One region of the Sporosarcina sp. Y1009 genome, then DNA from elsewhere that is predicted to be linked to it. Evidence: riboswitches for the same ligand, from Rfam matches in the RefSeq annotation. Region 1 holds a riboswitch; each other region holds the start of a gene.
The links. A riboswitch is a leader RNA that binds a small molecule or an ion and turns the genes downstream of it on or off. The one in region 1 is predicted to bind S-adenosylmethionine.
Positions count from the first base shown of each region.

Region 1 (5,434 bases):
GCATTATTTAGACAGTCGAGCGAGCTGGAATTTCAGAACTTTTTACGCGCGCATCTTCCTTATATTCCTTATCACTATGACAAAGATAATGACAAAATCGATGAAAGGACTAAAAAGGTATATGCGTTAATACATGAATTTACGGATGATGAGTCGAAGAGGTTTATCGAACAACTACCGTATTTCCGTTGAATCAAACCCTTTTGTTCGCTACACTGAATGAAAGGATGTGAGTTCAATCGTTACATTTAAAGATTTAAATGGCACACAGGTCGATCTGACATTCGGAGAAAATCGATTCGGAATGGAAGCTCGACATGTGCTTGTTGTTTTGAGAAGTAATGGTAAATGGTTACTTACACGACATACTGTTCGTGGTATTGAATTCCCTGGAGGTAAGGCTGAGGAGGGGGAGACGATTGAAGAAGCGGCCATTCGTGAAACAATCGAAGAAACAGGTGTGACGATAACCAATCTTGTGAAATTTGCTGAGTATGTTGTACAAAGTAATGTAACATTTTGTAAAGCGGTGTTTACGGCAGATATTGCGCATATTGACGAAAATCCGACGCTTCATGAGACAGAGGGGGCGGTTTGGATGACTGATGACGAGTTAGCGAATTGTGAAACATTGAGTTTTCATATGAAGGATGAGGGAATGTCCGCAATTCGAAAGTGGGTGGAATTGTATGAAAAGTGATGGAATGGTTGCGTCTAGACGTATTTATCCCTCGCCAAATCCAAATGTTCGACTAGAGGAAATCACTTATTGGTCGGATGGTTTGAAAGTGAAAGGTTTGCTTGCAGAACCAGTTGCGGATGGACGATATGAAGGCATTATTTATTTGCGGGGCGGCATTCAACATGTGGGAATGGTAAGACCTGCGCGCATTGCACAATTGGCATCGAATGGATTTGTTGTGTTCGCACCATATTACCGTGGGAATCGTGGCGGTGAGGGCCGTGATGAATTTGCGGGGGATGATCGTTTGGATGCGGTGAATGCAGTGGATGTTTTGAAACAGCAACCGAAGATAATCGCTGATCGCATTCATTTATTGGCATTTTCACGTGGTGGGATTATGGCACTTTGGACTGCGATTTTACGTGAGGATATTAAGTCTGTCGTTATGTGGGCAGGTGTGTCGGATGTTGTTTTTACATATCATGAACGGGTAGATTTAAGGCGGATGATGAGACGTGTTATTGGTGGGACGCCTACTAATAATCCGGATGCTTATCGGGAAAGAACTGCTTTGCTTCGAATTAATGAACTCGATGCGAATGTTTTGATTATCCACGGTGAGCTTGATGAAAATGTTTCGATTGAACAGGCAAAGTTACTGGAGAATTCACTTGGTGAGCATAATAAAGATTATGAAACTTGGTATTTTCCGAAGTATACGCATTATTTTCCACCTGTGAAAAATGCTGAGGTTGTTCGAGGTCTTTGTGATTGGATGAGGAGTCAGGGGAAGTAAAGGTTGAATTCTGTTACTAAATACCACTTGTATATTAATACCGTTGATTTCCACTCCGGGCGGACGCTTTCCTGCGGGCGAGCGCCGAGCCGCTTCCTTCGCTACGCTCAGTCCAGGGTCTCGCCTGTCTCGCTTTTCCCGCGGGAGTCGCCGCCCTCCGTTCCAATCAACTATAGATTTCATTATACAAAGTTAGTATATAAAGTGACTCCTAACAATTGCGGAGTTTTCGGACAATACAATGTTTGAAAAGTTCCTTTTAAAGGAAATAAACAAAAAGTATATGAGGAGAGAGTAGCTTGAATCTCCTCATATACTTTATTTTTTATTATGCAGTGGGTCCGCCTTTTGAGATGATTTCTTCTGTGACGGTGCCGAATTTTTTGAAGTTTTCTCGGAATAGATCTGCTAATTCATTTGCTTTTTTATCGTAGTCAGCTTTATCAGCCCAGGCATTGCGTGGGTTTAGGATTTCAGTTGGAACGCCTTCGATTGATGTTGGCATATTTAAACCAAATATGCTGTTTTCTTCAGTTTCGACGTTATTAAGTTTTCCAGCGAGTGCTGCGCGTACCATTGATCGTGTGTATTTTAATTCCATGCGTTTTCCTACGCCGTATGCTCCGCCGGTCCAACCTGTGTTGACGAGGAATACTTGTGCGTTGTGTTCGTCGATTTTCTTCCCTAACATTTCTGCGTAGACCGTTGCATGTAATGGAAGGAACGGTGAACCGAAGCAAGTTGAGAATGTTGCTTCTGGTGATGTAACGCCGCGCTCTGTTCCAGCAAGTTTTGATGTGAATCCGCTTAGGAAATGATACATTGCTTGTTCTTTTGTTAACTTTGAAATAGGCGGCAGTACACCGAATGCATCCGCTGTCAAAAACACGATTGTGTTTGGATGGCCTGCAACTGATGGTGTAACGATATTATCAATATTATGGATTGGATATGCTGCGCGTGTATTTTCTGTTAATGAACCATCGTCATAATCGGGAATACGTGTATCAGAATCGACAACTACGTTTTCTAGAACAGAACCGAAACGGATTGCACCAAAAATTTCAGGCTCTTTTTCTGCTGATAGATTGATACATTTCGCATAGCAACCGCCTTCAATATTGAAGACGCCGTTATCAGACCAACCGTGCTCATCGTCTCCAATAAGTTTACGGTCCGCATCTGCGGAAAGTGTCGTTTTTCCTGTACCTGAAAGTCCAAAGAACAATGCAACGTCGCCGTCTTGACCAACGTTAGCCGAACAATGCATCGGCATAATATCTTTTTCAGGTAGCAAGTAGTTCATGATGGAGAAAATCGATTTCTTCATTTCACCGGCATACTCAGTTCCGCCAATTAAGATAATCCGCTTTTCCATATTCACGATAATGAAAGTTTCAGAGTCAGTTCCGTCGATTTCAGGGTCTGCTTTAAATGTTGGTGCTGAGACGACAGTGAACTGTGCATCATGTGTTTCAAGTTCTTCTTTTGTCGGGCGAATGAATAATTGATGGACAAACAAGTTATGCCAAGCATATTCATTCACGACTTGAATAGAAAGGCGGGAAGCGGGATCCGCACCGGCAAATCCTTTAAAAACAAATAGCTCATCTTTTAATTGTAAGTATGAAATTACTTTGTCATATAATGCATCAAAGATTTCTGCAGAGATTGGACGGTTTACAGCTCCCCAATCGATTTTATCTTTTGAAGAAGCTTCTTCAACGATATACTTATCTTTGGGCGAACGACCTGTATATTTTCCTGTCTGCGCCGTTACTGCACCGTCTGCAGTGAGTATTGCCTCGCCTCGTGAAGTTGTTTTTTCAACAAGCTGTGGAACCGAAAGTTGAATATTCACGTTGCTGCCAGAAAGAAGATTTTTTAGCTCGTTACCAATTTTCGCTGAAATCATAGATTAGTCCCGTCCTTTGCAATTTAGTCCCTTAGGGGTGGTTTGTCATCACATTTGTTAATTAGTATAACACATTTAAAATAATATACTATACTAGTGATAAGTGCAACTACAATTAAGAAAGAAAGTTGACTTATTGCGAGCAGTTTCGTAAAATGTACTATTGAACGGATACTCTTATCCCGAGCTGGTGGAGGGGCAGTCCCTATGAAACCCGGCAACCTGTATGAACCTATGATGTTCATGCAAAGGTGCTAAACCTGATGCAAGGTGAAACTCCTTGGATGATAAGAGTGAAGGGTGCTTTGAAATTACGCCTTTCCTCATGTATACACGTGAGAGGAAGGCTTTTTTAAATATGTTTACCCTTTATCCTCGTGTGCAAAGCTCGTAATGGCGATTAAAGCCGTTCCCCTGTATGAATTGGGGCTTGACATGGGAAAATGAGTACCGTATCAATCTCGTAGGATATAAGGAGGAAATAATATGACAAACCGCCGTCTGTTTACGTCAGAATCAGTGACAGAGGGACATCCGGACAAAATGTGTGATCAGATTTCTGATGCCATTCTGGATGCGATTTTAGAAGAAGATCCAAATGCACGTGTTGCCTGTGAAACGACCATCACCACAGGTCTCGTTCTTGTTGCAGGTGAAATTACAACATCGACATATGTTGATATTCCAAAAGTAGTTCGCGAGACAGTAAAAGAAATAGGTTATACTCGTGCGAAGTTTGGTTTTGATTGGGAAACGTCAGCAGTTTTGACTGCAATTGACGAACAATCAGCAGATATCGCAGCAGGTGTAGACCAGGCACTAGAGGCACGGGAAGGTTCTATGACCGATGAAGACATCGAAGCAATTGGCGCAGGAGATCAAGGACTCATGTTCGGATATGCTTGCAATGAAACACCAGAACTCATGCCGCTTCCGATTAGTATGTCACATAAGCTTTCAAAAGAGCTTGCAAGGGTAAGAAAGGAAGAAATTCTTCCCTATTTACGTCCAGATGGTAAAACACAAGTGACTGTAGAATATGATGAAAACAATAAACCTTTGCGAATTGACACAATCGTTATCTCTACTCAACATGATCCAGAGGTAACGCTTGAAGAAATTCAACGAGACATTAAAAAATACGTGATTGAACCGGTTGTACCAGCTGCATTAATTGATGAAGATACAAAATACTTCATTAATCCAACGGGACGATTTGTAATTGGTGGTCCACAAGGGGATGCAGGACTAACGGGACGCAAAATTATTGTCGATACTTACGGCGGCTATGCGCGTCACGGCGGGGGCGCATTTTCTGGGAAAGATCCGACAAAAGTAGACCGTTCAGCATCTTACGCAGCACGTTATGTTGCGAAAAACATCGTAGCAGCAGGTCTTGCAGATAGCTGTGAAGTTCAACTTGCGTATGCCATTGGTGTTGCAAGGCCCGTTTCGATTTCGATTAATACATTTGGAACAGGCACAGTAGATGAGAGCAAGCTCGTCGAAGTTGTTCGTGAGTTATTCGACCTTCGTCCAGCAGGCATTATTAAAATGCTCGACCTTCGTCGTCCGATTTATAAACAAACAGCCGCTTATGGTCACTTTGGCCGTACGGATATTGATCTTCCGTGGGAGCACACTGATAAAGCAGAAGCATTGAAAGAACTAGCAAATAAATAATGAAAAAGCGTTAGAAGGGAAAAATCTCTTCTAGCGCTTTTTATTTGGAAGATATATCATGCTAGTAAAGAGACAGCGGGGTGATTACCATGAACATGATTGGGTTAATAGCCATTGTCGGCATAGTAGGGTTTATTATCATCGCTATGGTCATTTTTTTAGTGATAAAAAAATAAGCGCAACCGCAATAGGGTTGCGCTTTTTAATAACTATAGCAAATTCAGTACTAATTATGTTTTAGTCCAAGTAAGAATTTTATAACACTTTCTTATTGGTTATCTCTATTTCTGCAAACTCTTATAATACTGCCCCTTTTCCGCGTACTCTCTGACGACGCGCTCCATATCCGCACGGT
Region 1 is NZ_JBYHFO010000015.1:11,917-17,350, forward strand. Features, by position in the region: gene AC25Y1_RS15415 (transposase) at 1-192, shown strand, start outside; gene AC25Y1_RS15420 (NUDIX domain-containing protein) at 230-700, shown strand; gene AC25Y1_RS15425 (alpha/beta hydrolase family protein) at 690-1,481, shown strand; gene pckA (phosphoenolpyruvate carboxykinase (ATP)) at 1,810-3,396, opposite strand; SAM riboswitch class I at 3,571-3,690, shown strand; gene metK (methionine adenosyltransferase) at 3,883-5,079, shown strand; gene AC25Y1_RS15440 (gamma carbonic anhydrase) at 5,361-5,434, opposite strand, start outside.

Region 2 (5,434 bases), on a different contig from region 1:
GTGATAAAATCTCAGCTTATGCATTAACTGAACCGGGTTCAGGTTCAGATGCATTGGGAGCAAGTGCGAATGCGAAGCTCAATGAAGCGGGAACACATTATATTTTGAATGGTGAAAAACAGTGGATCACCAACGCAGGATTTGCGGATGTATTTGTGGTCTATGCAAAAGTTGACGGCGACAAATTCTCAACATTTATCGTGGAAAAAGATTTCCCAGGGGTATCTGTTGGTGCAGAAGAAAAGAAAATGGGGATCAAATCTTCTTCTACGCGTACGTTAATCCTACAAGATGCACAAGTGCCTGTTGAAAATTTATTGGGTGAAGTAGGACGCGGCCATGTGATCGCCTTTAATATCCTGAATATTGGTCGTTACAAATTGGGTGTCGGCACAGTTGGCGGTGCAAAACGTGCACTCCAATTGGCGATTGAATATGCAAATGGACGTAAACAATTTAAAACACCAATCTCTTCATTTAATTTAACAAAAGAAAAGCTTGCGACAATGGCTTCACGTACTTATGCAGCAGAAAGTTTAGTGTATCGTACAATCGGTTATTTTGAAGAACGTAATAGTGCGATGACTGTTGAAGAACGAAAAGATGGAAAAGCAATTGCAGCATCGATTGCCGAGTACGCAATTGAATGTTCCATTAACAAAATCGTCGGTTCGGAATTACTAGACTATGTTGCCGATGAAGCCGTACAACTACACGGTGGATATGGATTTATGGCAGAATACGAAGTTGAACGTATTTACCGAGATTCCCGTATCAACCGCATTTTTGAAGGAACAAATGAAATAAACCGCCTACTGGTACCTGGGACTTTCATGAGAAAAGCATTGAAAGGTGAATTGCCTTTGCTTGAAAAAGCACAAGGACTACAAGAAGAGCTGCTTATGATGATGCCTGAAGAAATTGGTGACGAAGCCCTTGCACAAGAGAAAGTACTTGTGAAAAACGCGAAAAAGATTGGCTTACTAGTTGCAGGTCTTGCCGCACAACGTTACGGCACAAAACTTGAAGAAGAACAAGAGATTCTCGTAAACATTGCCGATATTGCAAGTAATCTATTCGCTATGGAATCAGCCCTTTTGCGTACAGAAAAAGCAATTGCACGAAATGGTGAAGAGAAAGAAAAACAGAAAATCCTTTACACAGAGGTATTCTGTCAAGAAGCTTTCGCAGAAATTGAAAAAGATGCAAAAGAAATTCTATTGGCAGCGGTGGAAGGTGACAACCAACGTATGATGCTATCAGCACTTCGCAAACTAACTCGTTCAACTCCTTACAATATTATTGCGAAAAAACGTGAGACTTCGGAAAAACTTATTGATGCAGAAAAATACATCGTCTAAGGAATGATGTAAGCAATTGCCCAGACGCCTTTTGGTATCTGGGCATTTTTTTGCTACAATAGGGGAAACGAAGGAGATGTGTAATTATGAAATTGACCTATTACGGATACCCTAAATGCAGCACGTGTAGAAAAGCGAAGAAATGGCTCGAGTTAAACGAATTGGAATATACCGAAGTGAATATCGCGGAAACCCCGCCAAGCGAAGAAGAACTTGGAGAAATCATTGAAGCTTCTGAGTTAGACATTAAGAAGTTTTTTAACACGAGTGGAAAAGTGTATCGTGAGCTTCAACTGAAAGATAAATTACCAACGATGTCGGAAGCTGAAAAAATAAAATTACTATCATCAAACGGAATGTTAATCAAACGACCGATTGTTCATGGAAATGGAAAAACGACTGTAGGTTTCAAAGAAGAAGAATATGAAAATGTATGGATTTAAAGGCTTCACACCTTGTGTTTAAGGCTAGCTTATGGCACTATTAGATTGAAAGAATAACTATTTTGGAGGTCATGAATATGAACACACCAAAGGAATTTAAGTATTCAGCAGAACATGAGTGGGTTAAAGACGAAGACGGAAAGTACCGTATCGGGATTACTCATTTTGCGCAATCTGAACTAGGCGATATCGTATTCGTTGAACTACCTGAAATCGGCGACGAAATAACGGCAGACGAGCCTTTCGGTAGCGTTGAATCTGTAAAAACAGTATCTGAGTTATACGCGCCAATTAGTGGAAAAGTAGTTGAAGTAAACGAAGAGTTAGAAGATAGCCCTGAGTTTGTTAACGAATCCCCTTACGAACAAGCCTGGATGATTGTCGTTGAACCATCAAATGTTTCCGAATTAGATGGACTTATGTCGGCTGAAGACTATGACAAAATGACAATTGAGTAATAGTTGACACCGGACGCCGAGAAGTTATTCGGCGTTTTTCTTTTTTTATAAAGGAGGCGCATAAAGCTTGAATCAGATGAAAATCTTGATTGTAGAAGGAAGCGCGGATCGGAAACGAGTCAGTCGTGTACTTGCTGAACCTATTGATATTATTTGTACAAATGGTACCATAAGTCCTTATAATCTTGAGGTACTATTAACACCTTATGAAGAGTTCGAGATGTACGTCTTCCTTGATGCAGATGAAGATGGCGAAAAAACCCGTGTATTATTCAAAAGGGAATATCCATTAGCCATTCATCTTTACACTGAAAGAGTATATAAAGAAGTTGAAACAACACCATACAATGTGCTTGCAAAAATTCTTCAAGAAGCACATATTAAAGTTCACCCTGAATTTATAATGTAAGAAGGTAGATATAATGGATATATGGACAATTAGAGATTGGGAAAAGAACAGCAGCGAAAAAGACATTGCGGTATTTTATTTGTACACGCCAATGTGCGGTACATGTGCAGTCGCTTCGAAAATGATGAATGTAATTTCTGTTATGAAACCAGAGATACCGATTGGTAAGGCAGATTTGAATTATCACGAGGAATTAGCAATTGATTATCAAATTGAAAGTGTACCCTGCCTCCTCATTTCTAAAAATGGTGTTTTGACGGAAAAGGTATATGCATTCAAATCAGTACCTGATTTGCTAGTGAAAATAAGTTGACAGACCAGGGACAGGTATGCTAGATTTATTGTTAATCATAAAACATAATTTAATCACTCTTATAAAGAGAGGCGGAGGGAAGTGCCCTATGAAGCCCGGCAACCATCACATAAGTGAACTGGTGCCAAGTCACACAAAGCATATTGCTTTGAAAGATGAGAGATTGGACATACGCTTATTACATTAAACGTTAAGCCTTTCTGCATCGAGCAGTAAGGCTTTTTATTATTTATAGAGGTGAAGAAAAATGATTCATTTAACAGACGTTCATAAGGTCTTCGGTGAAGGTTCAAAAAGTATTGTCGCTGTGGACGGTGTAACCTTTGATATTTCAGAGGGTGAAATATTTGGTGTGATTGGATATAGTGGTGCTGGAAAGAGCACACTCATCCGGCTTTTAAATGGATTAGAAATGCCGACCAGTGGCACGATTACAATCGGCGGATTGGAAATCTCTTCTATTAAAGGTCAGAAATTACGGAAAGCACGTCAAAAAGTAAGCATGATTTTCCAACACTTTAATTTGTTATGGTCGAGAACTGTGAAAGATAATATTGCTTTTCCACTCGAAATCGCCAATGTCCCTAAAGCAGAACGGGAACGAAAAGTCGCTGAACTAATCGAATTGGTAGGTTTGAAGGGACGCGAAAATGCCTACCCTTCTGAATTGTCAGGGGGACAAAAGCAGCGTGTTGGGATTGCGCGTGCCTTAGCAAATGATCCAGAAGTGTTACTTTGTGATGAAGCCACCTCTGCCCTGGATCCAGAAACGACAGATTCAATACTTAATCTCCTGACGGATATCAATGAGCGACTTGGTCTGACAATTGTCCTCATTACACATGAAATGCAAGTCATCCGGAAGATTTGTCACCGGGTTGCTGTGATGGAAGAAGGAAAAGTAGTCGAAATGGGCGATGTTCTTAAGGTGTTCCAATCACCAAGGGAGCCGATTACGAAACGTTTCTTATCGCAAGTCACAGAACCTGCGGAAGTAATCGAAGCGATGGAACATATTAAAGAAGAGTTTCCATCTGGAACGCTAGTAAAACTTACCTTTGTAGGGGAACGAACTGGACAGCCGGTGATTACGAGCTTGATTCGAAAGTTTAAGATTGACGTGAATATTGTGCAAGGGAATATAGCCCACACACATACTGGCCCTTACGGCACGCTGATTCTTCAACTAGATGGAGAAGAATCGATTATTCAAGAAGCAATCCATTATCTTAATGCACAAGATGTCCGGACGGAGGTAATTGGTAATGATTGAAAACCTGTTTCCGAATGTAGATTGGGCTAAGATGTGGGAAGCGACTGTAGAGACACTTTATATGACAGCAATGTCGACCGTATTCACATTTGTTTTTGGGTTGGCACTAGGTGTCTTGTTGTTTCTCTCAGGTCCAGGACAGTTATGGGCGAATAAGTTGGTTCATACGATTTCCGGAGCATTCGTCAATATTTTTAGGTCAATCCCGTTTATCATTTTAATTATATTGCTGATTCCATTTACAAAATTGCTTCTTGGTACAATGCGAGGACCAGAGGCCGCTTTACCTGCATTAATTATCGGGGCTGCGCCGTTTTATGGTCGAATGGTTTTAATTGCCTTGCAGGAAATCGATAAAGGTGTGATTGAAGCTGCAAAATCGATGGGCGCTAAAACGTCTACGATTATCTTTAAAGTGTTATTACCAGAATCGATGCCTGCCCTTATCTCGGGAATTACCGTTACGGCAATTGCACTTGTCGGCTATACGGCAATGGCGGGTGTTATCGGAGCTGGTGGACTAGGAACGCTAGCCTTTTTGGATGGATTCCAACGAAGTCGTGAAGACGTTACGCAAATGGCAACGATTCTTATCTTAATCATCGTCTTCATCATTCAGTTTATCGGAGATGTAGCGGTTAAAAAGTTTGATAAAAGATAATGTTAATATAGGAATACCGGGCTTTGCCTGATAATTATATAAACAGCATAGAAAAGAGGAGTTTACACAATGAAAAAAATACTGTCAGCAATTTTATTAGCAACATTGGTACTAACATTAGTAGCTTGTGGAACGAAAAATGATGACGACAATAACAATGCAAGTAGCGGAGATGACCAAGAAGCGAAAGAAACAACACTAGTTATCGGTGCTTCGAATACGCCACATGCAATTATTTTAGAAAAAGTGAAGCCGTTGTTGAAAGAAAAAGGCGTTGATCTCGTTATTGAACAGTATACAGATTACGTTTTGCCGAACGAAGACCTAGACTCCGGTGAAATTGATGCAAACTACTTCCAACATATACCGTATCTAGAATCGTCGATGAGTGATCATGGCTATGATTTTGTAAATGCGGGTGGAATCCATATTGAACCAATCGGTGTCTATTCGAAAAAATACGACTCACTAAAGGATCTTCCTGATGGTGCAACAATCTTGATGAGTAATTCTGTT
Region 2 is NZ_JBYHFO010000017.1:57,468-62,901, reverse strand. Features, by position in the region: gene AC25Y1_RS16485 (acyl-CoA dehydrogenase family protein) at 1-1,361, shown strand, start outside; gene AC25Y1_RS16480 (arsenate reductase family protein) at 1,448-1,804, shown strand; gene gcvH (glycine cleavage system protein GcvH) at 1,882-2,262, shown strand; gene AC25Y1_RS16470 (toprim domain-containing protein) at 2,339-2,671, shown strand; gene AC25Y1_RS16465 (thioredoxin family protein) at 2,685-2,984, shown strand; SAM riboswitch class I at 3,041-3,146, shown strand; gene AC25Y1_RS16460 (methionine ABC transporter ATP-binding protein) at 3,232-4,257, shown strand; gene AC25Y1_RS16455 (methionine ABC transporter permease) at 4,250-4,918, shown strand; gene AC25Y1_RS16450 (MetQ/NlpA family ABC transporter substrate-binding protein) at 4,988-5,434, shown strand, end outside.
Region 2: linked by a shared signal. The riboswitch ahead of AC25Y1_RS16460 (methionine ABC transporter ATP-binding protein) and the one ahead of metK (methionine adenosyltransferase) in region 1 are both predicted to bind S-adenosylmethionine.

Region 3 (5,434 bases), on a different contig from region 1:
GCTAATGATGACGTTTTAGCGGCGACAAACTTATTACAACCATTGCTTATGAAGATGGATCAAAGTTATGAGGCGGCTAGGGTTTATGAATTATACGCGAAATCTCTATACGCTTTATATGTTCAGTCCAATGAGGAATACTTAAAGAACGTAGATAGCAACTGGGAATTGTATACCGAGAAAGCGATGGCTTTATACACAGAATTACAAATGGAATGGCGTGTCGTTAGGTTATGGGCATTTCTTGCGAATATTGAATTTGCAAACGCAAACTATAGGGAAACAATTGAGATTCTAGATAAGGGGCTTGATAAATTAATAACTGAAGATAGCTTGGAAACGAGAGCGATTTATATCGAGCTACTGGCTGGGAAAGTTTGGTCGTATACGGCATTAGGTGATATGAAAGCAGCCCATGAATTACTAGATACAGCTATTGGATTTTCCCGAAAGAGTCTTATTTTAACGGATTATTATGGCTTCTTGAATATAAAGACCTGGCTTCTTTATGATGCACATCATTATGAAGAAGCACGAAAATATGTTGCTGATGCGACGTCATTTATTAACCTAATGCAGCATGAGTATTTATTCATTGAACATGAATTGGCGAAAGTCTTATACGAGGAGTTTTTTGAGAATAAGTATGAGCATGCGATTGAAATGGCGGATGAATATGAACGCTATGTGTTGAACGAATCGTCTTTAAGTGAACCTGAAAAAGAGGGCTTGCTAGTTTTTGTAAGGGATTTGAAAGCGCGAAGTTTAACAAGATTAGGTCATTATGAGAAGGCACTTGATTTGTTTAATTCCAATACAATCGAAGTAAATGAATTTGTGGAAATATCTCCATTAGACGTAGCGATTAGAGAAATTACAAAAAGTTACAAAGCGATTTGCTATTTCCATCTTGAAGATGTCGTGAAAGCCCAACAACTTGCGAAGTATGCCGTCGAGAAATTACACAAAATGCCATACTCGTCATACTTTCACTTCGCTCGCGAAGTGTTGGCGGATGTGTCTAGGGAATGAGTTAAAGCCTTAAAGTGAACAGTTGATTTACTGCTAACAATAATAATATTCAAAATACCCTTGACATTCGATAAAAGCATGTGTAAAGTGTATATCAATAACTAAATAGTGAAACTTTCTTATCCAGAGAGGTGGAGGGACTGGCCCTTTGAAGCCTCAGCAACAGACATTTATGTACTGTGCTAATTCCAGTAGCGTAAGCTTGGAGATGAGAAGAGTGAACAGCGATAAAATGCCAACCTCTTCTTATTCAATGAAGAGGTTTTTCTTATTCTAGTTATTAATATAATTGGAAAGAAGGAATGGCAAAATGACAAAAACACTGACAGAGACATTGACAAAAGCACCATTTAAGGCGGATCATGTAGGGAGTTTACTACGTCCGGAAATCCTACACAATGCACGGAAAAAGTTTCAAGCGGGTGAGATTACAGCTGAACAACTGCGTGAAGTAGAAACGACTGAAATTAAAAGAGTTGTCGATAAGCAGATTGAAATTGGTTTAGAATTAGTAACTGATGGGGAGTTTAGACGTAGATTTTGGCATACAGATTTTCTAGAGCAGTTAAACGGGATAGAAGGATATGTTCCAGATATAGGGTATGTTTTTAGTGGTGATGAAGAAACAGAAAGATATAATGTCCGTAACATCGGGAAGGTTTCATTCAATCCTGACCATCCACATGTGAAAGACTTTATAGAATTCAATGAAATCGTTGCTGGACGCGCTGTTGCCAAACAAACAATACCAAGTCCGAACCAATTATTTAATATCGGCATTAGAGATGAAACCATCTATCCCGATATTGAAGAATATGCTAAAGATGTTATTCAAGCTTACCGCGATGCTTTCAAAGCATTCTATGATGCAGGTGTCCGTTATTTACAATTAGATGATGTGTATATTGCAGGGCTTTCTTCGCCGGATATTCCTTTTAACGATGGCGAATACTCGAGAGAATATTTGATTGATTTGGCTCTCCGTGTAGCAAATGCCGTATTGGAAGGAAAACCAGAAGATCTAGTCGTTTCAACACATTTATGTCGTGGAAACTACCGCTCTAACTGGGCGTTTGAAGGAAGCTATGATCTAATTGCGCCAACACTACTTGCAAAAGAAAATGTGGATGGCTTCTTCTTGGAATATGACGATGAACGTTCAGGAGACTTTAAACCACTTGAGCATATTCCAAATGGCGGTGCGCAAGTTGTGCTAGGTGTTGTCACATCGAAAAATGGAGAGCTTGAAGACAAAGAGCTGATCAAATCTCGAATACAAGAAGCATCTAAACATGTTCCGCTTGAACAATTATGTTTAAGCCCACAATGCGGTTTTGCTTCAACGCATCATGGAAATAACCTGACAGAAGAGCAGCAATGGGAAAAGTTGAAGTTTATTGTTGACATTTCGAAGGAAATTTGGGAAAAGTAACGTTTAAAAAGTTTAAAGCAAAAGCGCATCCTTGTCGTGTACAAGTGATGTGCTTTTTTGTGCATTCGGGAGGAATAAAGATTAGGGACAAGTGAATAGACTTTTAGAAGAAGCAAATAAAAATCACAGCAATATACCATTACACTATTTGGAGGAGATGTAGTTGGATAGCAAAGAATTAAGAAACTGCTTTGGCCACTTCGCAACAGGCGTAACAGTCGTCACATGTGATACAAGCGATGGCCAACATGGGTTTACCGCAAACTCATTTACTTCAGTCTCACTGGACCCACCCTTACTACTCGTATCTGTAGATCGAAAAACAAAAGCATTTCAGTTTTTAAAAAACAACCATTTTACAATAAATATTTTAAAAGAAACGCAGCAGGATACTGCGATGCATTTCGCTGGAAGACCCCTTGACAATGAACCTTTTAGCTGGGAAAAAGGGACGTGCTGCCACCGCCTTCAAGATTCACTCGCCTATTTAGAGTGCGAGCCTTGGGCAGAATATGACGGCGGAGATCATGTTTTATATGTCGGGAAAGTGATTGATTTTCATTACACCGAAGGCAATCCACTAAGTTATTTCAAAGGGAAATTTATCAGGGATTCATAACTAAACGCCTATTTATGAATAATCCTCACTTCCCCTAAATACAATGGGGTATGGACAACTCTTCAATTCATTCTAATCCCAAGCATATTGGGGTTTAGAGCTGTTTGGAATGATCGATGCCATTAAAAGGAGGAAAGCGATAATGAAAGTAGATGAAGAAAAAAAGACAACGATTCCATTGACTGGACAAGAGTACTTGGAAAGTCTAAAAGATGGGCGGGAAATTTGGCTCCACGGGGAAAAAGTGAAAGACGTCACAACTCACCCGGCTTTTCGTAATGCAGCCCGATCTATTGCAAGACTGTACGATGCATTACACGATGAAAAAACGAAAGATGTATTGACAACAGAGACTGACACAGGTAACGGGGGATTCACACAAAAGTACTTTAGAGTGGACAAGAATTCTAAGGAATTACTAGAATCCAGGGATGCCATTGCCGAGTGGGCAAAGTTAACCTTTGGACAAATGGGGAGATCTCCAGATTACAAAGCTGCTTTTCTTGGAACGCTCGGTGCAGATCCTGATTATTACGGAAAATATGCAGATAATGCCCGGAGATGGTATAAGGAAGCACAGGAGCGTAACTGGTATTTCAACCATGCGATCATTAATCCGCCGGTCGATCGACATACCCCGCTTGAAGCTGTCAAAGATATTTTTATCAGAACAGAAGGCGAAACAGATGAAGGCATTATCGTTAGTGGCGCAAAGATGGTCGCAACGGGATCTGCCTTAACAAACTATAACTTTGTAGCGCATTACGGTGCAGCGCCGATTACAGATGAGAACTATGCGTTAGTCTTTATTGCATCTATGGATACGCCAGGCGTGAAGCTGATTAGCAGAGCATCATATGAAATGACTGCAGCTGTAATGGGAAGCCCATTTGACTACCCACTGAGTAGCCGCTTTGATGAAAATGATTCAGTTCTTGTTTTTGATAAAGCAATCATTCCATGGGAGAACGTCATCATTTACAAAGATATCGAAAAAGCGAATAACTTCTTCGCAGAAAGTGGTTTCTTAAACCGATTTACATTTCACGGCGTAACAAGACTAGCGGTCAAGCTCGATTTCGTATCGGGGTTATTATTGAAGGCGGTTAAAATGAACGGGACAGACCAATTCCGAGGCGTCCAAGTGAATGTGGGCGAGGTTATTGCGTGGAAAAACATGTTTTGGGCATTAAGTGATGCAATGGCATTGAACCCTGATGAGGGGAGAAATGGTACCGTGCTTCCCAATTTGAATTATGGGCTAGCTTATCGAATGTTCATGTCTGAAGGATGGCCAAAAGTAAAAGAAATTATTGAAAATGTTGTCGCAGGCAGTCTGATTGCACAGCCATCAAGCGCGAAAGACTTTAAGAACCCTGAAATAAGGCCCTATTTAGATAAATTATATAGAGGCTCATACGGTGTTAAAGCAGAAGAGAAAATAAAACTCATCAAACTACTATGGGATGCCATTGGAACTGAGTATGGCGGCAGACATGAATTATACGAGCGTAATTACTCCGGGAACCATGAAAATATTCGTCTAGAAAACCTAGTTGTCGCCAATATGAGTGGACAGGCCGACCAGTTTGAAAAATTCGCAGAAGCTTGTATGAATGATTACGACCTAGACGGTTGGACAAACGATACATGGATAAATCCCGATGATGTTAGTTACTTTAATAAATGAGTGAAGTCTTTTTGGATAGGGTGAGTAGAAATGAGTGAAGGGTTAGCTTATTTCAAAAACGTCTACGACGATGTTCCAGAATGGGTGCAGAAAATGCATGATTATCATGCCGAAGCGCTTGATCACTACACAGCTTTACGCAGTACCATTATGAAAGATGGCATTCTCTCGACAAAAGAAAAGGATTTACTTCTCGTCGGAATGAATGCCGCTAGATTGTATGAGCGCAGCATGGTTTACCATACGAAAAGCGCGATGGGAAAAGGTGCGACAATTCCGGAACTTGTCGAATTTTTGCTCATTCCTTATGTGTATAACGGAGAAGAAGCCTTGAAAATAGCGTTGAAATCAATAGAATATGCCGTTTCCTTTCAGGATAAGACAACCAAGGATGATGGCTCATTGGAAGAAATACTCGTAAGAATGATTCAACTAATGAGAAATGAAGATACGAGTTTCGTAGAAATTATGCTGGAATCTGTTCGCACGGGTGACCCGATGTTTGTCGAGAACCTATTCAAAGAAGGCGTGGTTTCATCGAGGCTAAAATACATGTTGATGGCAGGGATTTACTCAACCGAACTACAAGGCCAAGCTGCTGGGAAGTGGATGGATGCAAGTCGCGAAATAGGCGTGACAGAAGAAGAACTCGTTGAATTGG
Region 3 is NZ_JBYHFO010000027.1:13,611-19,044, reverse strand. Features, by position in the region: gene AC25Y1_RS18910 (helix-turn-helix domain-containing protein) at 1-1,032, shown strand, start outside; SAM riboswitch class I at 1,149-1,247, shown strand; gene AC25Y1_RS18905 (5-methyltetrahydropteroyltriglutamate--homocysteine S-methyltransferase) at 1,355-2,464, shown strand; gene AC25Y1_RS18900 (flavin reductase family protein) at 2,628-3,083, shown strand; gene AC25Y1_RS18895 (4-hydroxyphenylacetate 3-hydroxylase N-terminal domain-containing protein) at 3,226-4,773, shown strand; gene AC25Y1_RS18890 (carboxymuconolactone decarboxylase family protein) at 4,804-5,434, shown strand, end outside.
Region 3: linked by a shared signal. The riboswitch ahead of AC25Y1_RS18905 (5-methyltetrahydropteroyltriglutamate--homocysteine S-methyltransferase) and the one ahead of metK (methionine adenosyltransferase) in region 1 are both predicted to bind S-adenosylmethionine.